2 linked regions of the Methylobacillus flagellatus KT genome follow. The protein of the gene in region 1 interacts with the protein of each later gene in a pairwise test. Links are inferred from orthologs where the notes say so. Each region holds a gene or a part of one and is shown on either strand. Other genes may lie near its edges. The genes, in order: uvrD and lpdA.

Evidence for each region.
Region 2: the proteins of uvrD (region 1) and lpdA interact in binary tests that used the Escherichia coli proteins (3 or more experiments, as listed by UniProt). The link is inferred for Methylobacillus flagellatus KT from one-to-one orthologs.

The regions. Positions count from the first base shown.
Region 1 is NC_007947.1:369,393-372,660, forward strand. Bases 46-2,988 are described here. They hold uvrD (DNA helicase II), read right to left. Parts: upstream 2,644-2,988; coding sequence 448-2,643; downstream 46-447. Other genes in these bases: MFLA_RS01865 (BPSS1780 family membrane protein), read left to right, coding at 46-453. Outside these bases: more of MFLA_RS01865, read left to right, coding at 1-45; groL (chaperonin GroEL), read right to left, coding at 3,159-3,268. UniProt on the Escherichia coli protein: A helicase with DNA-dependent ATPase activity. Unwinds DNA duplexes with 3'-5' polarity. Translocates on single-stranded DNA with 3'-5' polarity. Initiates unwinding more efficiently from a nicked substrate than double-stranded DNA.
Region 2 is NC_007947.1:2,218,324-2,221,530, reverse strand. Bases 66-2,947 are described here. They hold lpdA (dihydrolipoyl dehydrogenase), read right to left. Parts: upstream 2,449-2,947; coding sequence 682-2,448; downstream 66-681. Other genes in these bases: aceF (dihydrolipoyllysine-residue acetyltransferase), read right to left, coding at 2,465-2,947; MFLA_RS10605 (DUF6607 family protein), read right to left, coding at 66-319. In the rest of the region: more of MFLA_RS10605, read right to left, coding at 1-65; more of aceF, read right to left, coding at 2,948-3,207. UniProt on the Escherichia coli protein: Lipoamide dehydrogenase is a component of the glycine cleavage system as well as of the alpha-ketoacid dehydrogenase complexes.

The sequences.
Region 1 (3,268 bases):
ACCGCAGAAGATGCCATGCAGCTCGAAGCCATGGCCCGGAATGAAGAGAACCCGGAACAGGTGCTGGAGCAGTCCTTTCCCATCTTGGTCAAGTTGATGCTGCTGCTGACGCCATTGGTGTTGGTGATTTGGTTTGCCCCGGCATTGGTGGCTTACCAAGAGTATTCAGTGGGGCGTGCCATCAAGTCCAGCTTGGCTGCCTTCATTCAGTACCTGCTGCCATTATTGCTGACATGGGTAGCCGTGACATTAATCATCATGTTGAGCATGACACTGGCGGGCGTGCTGGTGGGGATGATGTCAGCGGCCTCCAAGACCATGGGCGGCTTTCTGATGCTGGTGCTGGTGTTTGCCTGCATGCTGTTTGCCAGCGCGTTGATGCTGGCATTCCAGTATGTCAGCAATCGCGACATTTTCAAGATGCCGCGGCCTGGACGTGTTGAACTGCTATAGCGGTTCCAGCTTGGCGTATTCCAGCGCCAGCCATTTCAGCCCTTCACGCCCAAAGTTGACCTGTACGCGCAGATCATTGGCATTGCCTTCGTAATTGACCACTACGCCCTGGCCAAATTTGCTGTGGGCAACGGCCTGCCCGATTTTCCACGGCATGCTGGCTTGAGGGCGCGCAGCTGGAGCTGGAGCAGCGGCCGGGTATTGGCTGGTGCTGCCATAGGATTTGTTCGAGACAGTGTTCAGGCGCTTGACCAACGCTTCCGGGATTTCATCCAGGAAGCGTGACGGGATGCCGTAGCGCACCTGCCCATGCAGCATGCGGCTCTGTGCAAAACTGAGATACAACCGCTGGCGCGCACGGGTCACGGCTACGTACATGAGGCGACGCTCTTCTTCCAGGCCATTGGACTCGTAACTGCTCTGCTCGTGCGGAAATAGGCCCTCCTCGAGCCCACTGATGAAAACGGTATGAAACTCCAGGCCCTTGGCGGCATGCACAGTCATTAACTGCAGCGCGTCGCGGCCGACATCTGCCTGGTGTTCGCCAGCCTCCAGGCTGGCGTGGGCAAGGAATTGCGCAAGCATGGACATGGCGACTTCGCCGTTCTCATCCACTGGCATGCCGATATCCTGGTTCATGAAGGCAATGGCGGCATTGACCAGCTCATCCAGGTTGGCAAGGCGGTCTTCGCCTTCCTTATCCGCAGCATAATGATCCCGTAAGCCGGAAAGCCTGGTGGCGAGCTCCACCTGCTCAGCAAGTGTCAGGCCGATGGATTCTTCCTGCATTTGCTTGACCAGCGCGACAAAACCTTCCAGGCCACGGCCTGGGCGGCCATCACCCGCCTTGGCACAGGCGGCCTGCCAAAGGCTGCTGTCCTGTTGGCGGGCCAGTTCCTGCAATTGTTCCAGGCTGCGCGCACCGATACCGCGAGTGGGGAAATTGATGACACGTAACAGGGCAGTATCATCATCGCCGTTGGCGATCAGGCGTAAATAGGCGAGTGCATGCTTGACTTCCGCCCGCTCGAAAAAGCGTAATCCGCCATAGACGCGGTAAGGCAGTCCTGCTGAGAACAATTCATGCTCCAGGATGCGGGACTGGGCATTGGAACGATAAAGCAGGGCGATCTGGCTGAGTTCTATGCCTTCCTTATGCAAAGCCTTGATCTCATCAACGATGAACACCGCCTCATCCTTGTCGTTGTAGCCTTCGTAAATGCGGATAGGTTCGCCCTTGCCTGCAGATGTCCAGAGATTCTTTCCCAGCCGGTTGCGGTTATGCATGATGATGGCATTCGCTGCGTCCAGGATATTGCTGTGGGAGCGATAGTTCTGCTCCAGCTTCACGACGTTCTGCACATTGAAATCATGCTCGAAGTCGCGCATATTGCCCACCCGCGCGCCGCGGAAGGCATAGATGGACTGGTCGTCATCACCGACGGCAAAGATGCAGTTGTTCGTGCCGGCGAGTAGCTTCAGCCACAGGTATTGCAGGCGGTTGGTGTCCTGGAATTCGTCCACCAGGATGTACTTGAAGCGCTGCTGGTAATGTTCGCGAATGCTTTTGTTGCTGCTCAATAATTCATAGCAGCGCAGCAGCAGTTCCGCGAAATCCACCACACCTTCGCGCTGGCATTGCTTGTCGTATTCTTCGAAGATTTCGCGCATGCGTTGCGAATGGCTGTCATAGGCATCTACTGCATAGGCGCGCAGGCCTTCCTCCTTGCAGCTGTTGATATAGCCCAGCACCTGTTTGGGTGGAAACTTCTCGTCATCGATATTCATCGCTTTCATGACGCGCTTGATCGCAGAAAGCTGGTCTGCCGTGTCCAGTATCTGGAATGTGGGGGGCAGTTCCGCTTCACGATGGTGCGCCCTCAGCAGGCGGTTGCATAAACCATGGAAGGTTCCGGCCCACATGCCGCGGATGTTGATAGGCAGCATCGCACCCAGTCGGGTCAGCATTTCCTTGGCGGCTTTGTTGGTGAACGTTACGGAAAGAATGCCGTGCGGTGAGACTTGTCCAGTTTGGATCAGCCAGGCAATGCGCGTGGTGAGCACGCGGGTCTTGCCGCTGCCGGCGCCAGCCAGGATGAGTGCGGATTGGTGCGGAAGGGTGACGGCTTCGAGTTGCTTTTCATTGAGGCCGTCGAGCAAGGTGGTGGTTGGGTTCGTCATAGCCTGCATTATCGCAGGTGAAAGCAGCGAAGAGAACCGCAGTCGTGACGCTGCAGACGGGCCTTTTTAGTGCATAATTGTAAACAGATGTAAAAAATGCACTTTGAGTGAACTATCCTGCCAAGGCCCGGTCTTATTTTCCAGACGACGCACTCGTCTCCCGCTTTCCTCCCTGAGCGGGAAGCCTTATCCCAATGAGGCTTAAATGCTTAACCCCGATTTTACTCCCCTTTAATCGGGGTTTTTTTTGCCTGTCGCATATACAATATATAGAACATGCCAAGCAGGCAATTGATTCTGCTGTTAATAATAATCGCTAATCAATCAATTGCGAGTATATGCCTAATTTATTCTAGGTGGTGAAAATATTCTGACTGTCAAATGTGACGAATTGACGGCAGTGGGAACCATCGGCCAGTGGGATGCAACTGAGTGAGCATGGTAGGAAATAAAAAGCCCCGGAAAACCGGGGCTTTTTATTTAGCATGGCTGCCTTGTGGCGGCAGCCTGTGAGCGTGGCTGAATTAGAAGCCCATGCCACCCATGCCGCCTGCGTCAGGCATGGCTGGCGCAGCTTCTTCCTTAGGCAGCTCTGCTACCAATGCATCGGTAGTCAGGATCAAGGAAGCTACAG
Region 2 (3,207 bases), 1.8 Mb from region 1 along the record:
TGTTGCCCAGATACACTAGCTGATCAGTCGGTTCGTACCGCCAGTCCTGGCGCCAGTGCTTGGTGACATGAGGGCCATGGGTTTTGCCATCTTTATCTGTGAATGACATCACCAGCAAATGCTGCAATACGATATCGCGACCAGTATCCTCCACGACATAGACTTTTTCCGTTCCCCAACTGCGGTAGGGACGTTCTGGCTTATAGGCAGCGACAAATCCCGTGGTTTCAATAAAGTCGAAACTCACGCGGTACTCCCCTGCCATGGCAAGAATGGCACGGCGATCGCGTTCGAGCTGGGTAATACCTGGTTCTTGCAAAGCGTGCCATTCGGCCGTGGGTTCTGTGACAAGTTGGATTGTCGTGCCGCGTGTACTTCCTCCTCTAGGCGATAGCGGTGAGCCATCCTGAAAATACCATGAGAAGGTATATAAGCGATCTTCTGCAGTAATATTATCTGCGACAACGGAGGCCGTAGGGCATAGTAAAACAATGGACATTAGCAAGCGGTTCAATATCATTTTGATAAATACTTTTCATTCTCAAATTCTGGAATTCTAGAACGACTTGTGAGGAATTACCAATTCTTGACGATGGGGTCTGCGATCTTTAGGCTGGACCTCAATAAAAAACGGCGCTAAAGCGCCGTTTTTTATTGACTTTGAAAGCAAAGCACAAAAATTTAGCGCTTCTTTGGCGGCAACATATCGGTGATGGTGCCTTCCTTGATTTCCGCCGCGAAGCAGATGGTCTCGGATAAGGTCGGGTGGGCGTGAATGGTGAGCCCTAGGTCGTGCGCATCGGCGCCCATTTCGATTGCAAGCACAGCCTCTGCCAACAGTTCACCAGCATTGGTGCCGACAATGCCGGCACCGATCACACGGTGGGTTTCCTTGTCAAAGATCAGCTTAGTAGCGCCTTCGGAGCGGGCAATGGATAACGCCCGGCCGCTTGCCGCCCATGGGAAGGAGGCTTTCTCGATTTCTAGGCCCTTGGCCTTGGCTTCGGTTTCTGTCACGCCTGCCCAGGCCACCTCGGGATCAGTATAGGCAACGGAAGGAATCACCATAGCCTGAAACTCGACCTTGTGCCCGGCAATGACTTCAGCCGCCACCTTGGCTTCATGGGTTGCCTTGTGCGCCAGCATGGGCTGGCCGACGATGTCGCCGATCGCGAAGATATGCGGCACATTGGTACGCATTTGTTTGTCGACTGTGATGAAGCCACGATCGTCTACCGCAACGCCTGCGTTTTCGGCGCCGATGTTCTTGCCGTTCGGACGGCGGCCGATGGAAACCAGCACGCGGTCGTAGACCTCGATTTCCTTGGGTGCGTTTTCACCTTCGAAGCTGACGTGGATGCCGTCTTTCTTGGCTTCGATGTTGGCTACCTTGGTCGACAGCATGATACGTTCGAAGCGTTTTTCCATGCGCTTCTGCAATGGGCGGATCAGGTCGCGGTCGGCACCGGGAATGAGGCCATCCATGAATTCGACCACGCTGACCTTGCTGCCTAGCGCCTCGTATACTGTCCCCATTTCCAAGCCGATGATGCCGCCGCCGATCACCAGCAGTCGCTTAGGCACATCTGCCAGCGCTAGCGCACCGGTGGAGTCCATGATGCGCTCATCTTCAGGTGCGCCGGGGAACTTGGTAGCCTGGGAGCCAGCAGCGATGATGGCGTTCTGAAAGCCTACAGTGGTGACCTTGCCGTCGGCTGCAGTCACGGCGATCTGGTGGGGGCTGGTGAATTTGCCTACGCCCTGCACTACGGTCACACCGCGTTGCTTCGCCATTTGCGCGAGGCCAGCAGTGAGTTTTCCGACCACATCATTGGCTTTCCAGGCACGCAAAGCTTCGAGATCAATTTTGGGCTTGCCGAAGCTGACGCCGTGGAGGCTAGTTTCCTCAGCCTCGGTGATGACTTTGGCGGTGTGCAGCAAGGCCTTGGAAGGAATGCAGCCCACATTGAGGCAGACGCCGCCCAGAGTGGAATAGCGCTCAATCAGTACGACTTGCTTGCCGAGGTCGGCAGCGCGGAAAGCAGCTGTATAGCCGCCAGGCCCGGAGCCGAGCACCACGACTTCGGTATTGATATCGGAGTCGCCAGTAGCCGGCTCCGGTGCGGCAGGAGTTGCTGCAGGGACAGGTTTGGATTCTTCCTTGGCTGCAGGTGCCGCATCGGCGGTCGTGCTCGCCTGGTCTGTACCAGCTTCTTCCAGCAGCAGGATCAGCGAACCCTTGGCAACCTTGTCGCCGACCTTGACCTTGACTTCCTTGACCACGCCTGCGTGGGAAGAGGGGATGTCCATGGAGGCTTTGTCGGACTCCAGGGTAATCAGCGCGTCTTCCTTGGCGATGGTGTCGCCAGCCTTCACTAGGACTTCAATGACGTCCACGCTATCGAAGTTGCCGATATCGGGAACCAATACTTCAATAATTTTGCTCATCTTGATCCCTCAATCCTTACAGCAACAAACGACGCACGTCGGACAGTACCATGCGCAGGTGACTGGTGAAGCGTGCACCATCGGCACCGTCGATCACGCGGTGGTCATAAGATAGGGACAAAGGCAGGACCAGGCGCGGCTCGAACTCCTTGGTCTTACTGTTGTATACCGGCCGGATGCTGGAGCGCGAGACGCCCAGAATTGCCACTTCTGGGCAATTGATGATGGGGGTGAAAGCCGTACCGCCAATGCCCCCCAGGCTGGAGATGGTAAAACAGCCGCCCTGCATTTCCTCGACCTTGAGTTTGCGTTCACGTGCCTTGGCAGAAAGCTCGCCCAGCTCGGCAGCGATTTCAAGCACGTCCTTGCGGTTGACATCGCGGATCACGGGCACTACCAGACCGTCCGGGGTATCGCAGGCGAAGCCGACATTGTAATACTGCTTGAGGATCAGGCTTTCGCCATCGGCAGACAGTGAAGCATTGAAGTTAGGGTAGGCGCGCAATGCATTGACCGAGGCCTTGATGAGGAAAGCGAGCATGGTGAGCTTGACGCCGCGCTTCTCAGCTTCGGACTGCATGGATTTGCGGAAGTCTTCAAGGTCGGTAATATCGGCTTCATCGAACTGCGTGACGTGCGGCGCGGTCACCCAGTTGCGATGAAGGTTGGCGCCGGAAAGTTTCTTGATGCGGGAGAGCGGTTTGGTCTCGGTGTCGCCATATTGTGAAAAATCGATGACGGGTGCTGGGATGACGGCAA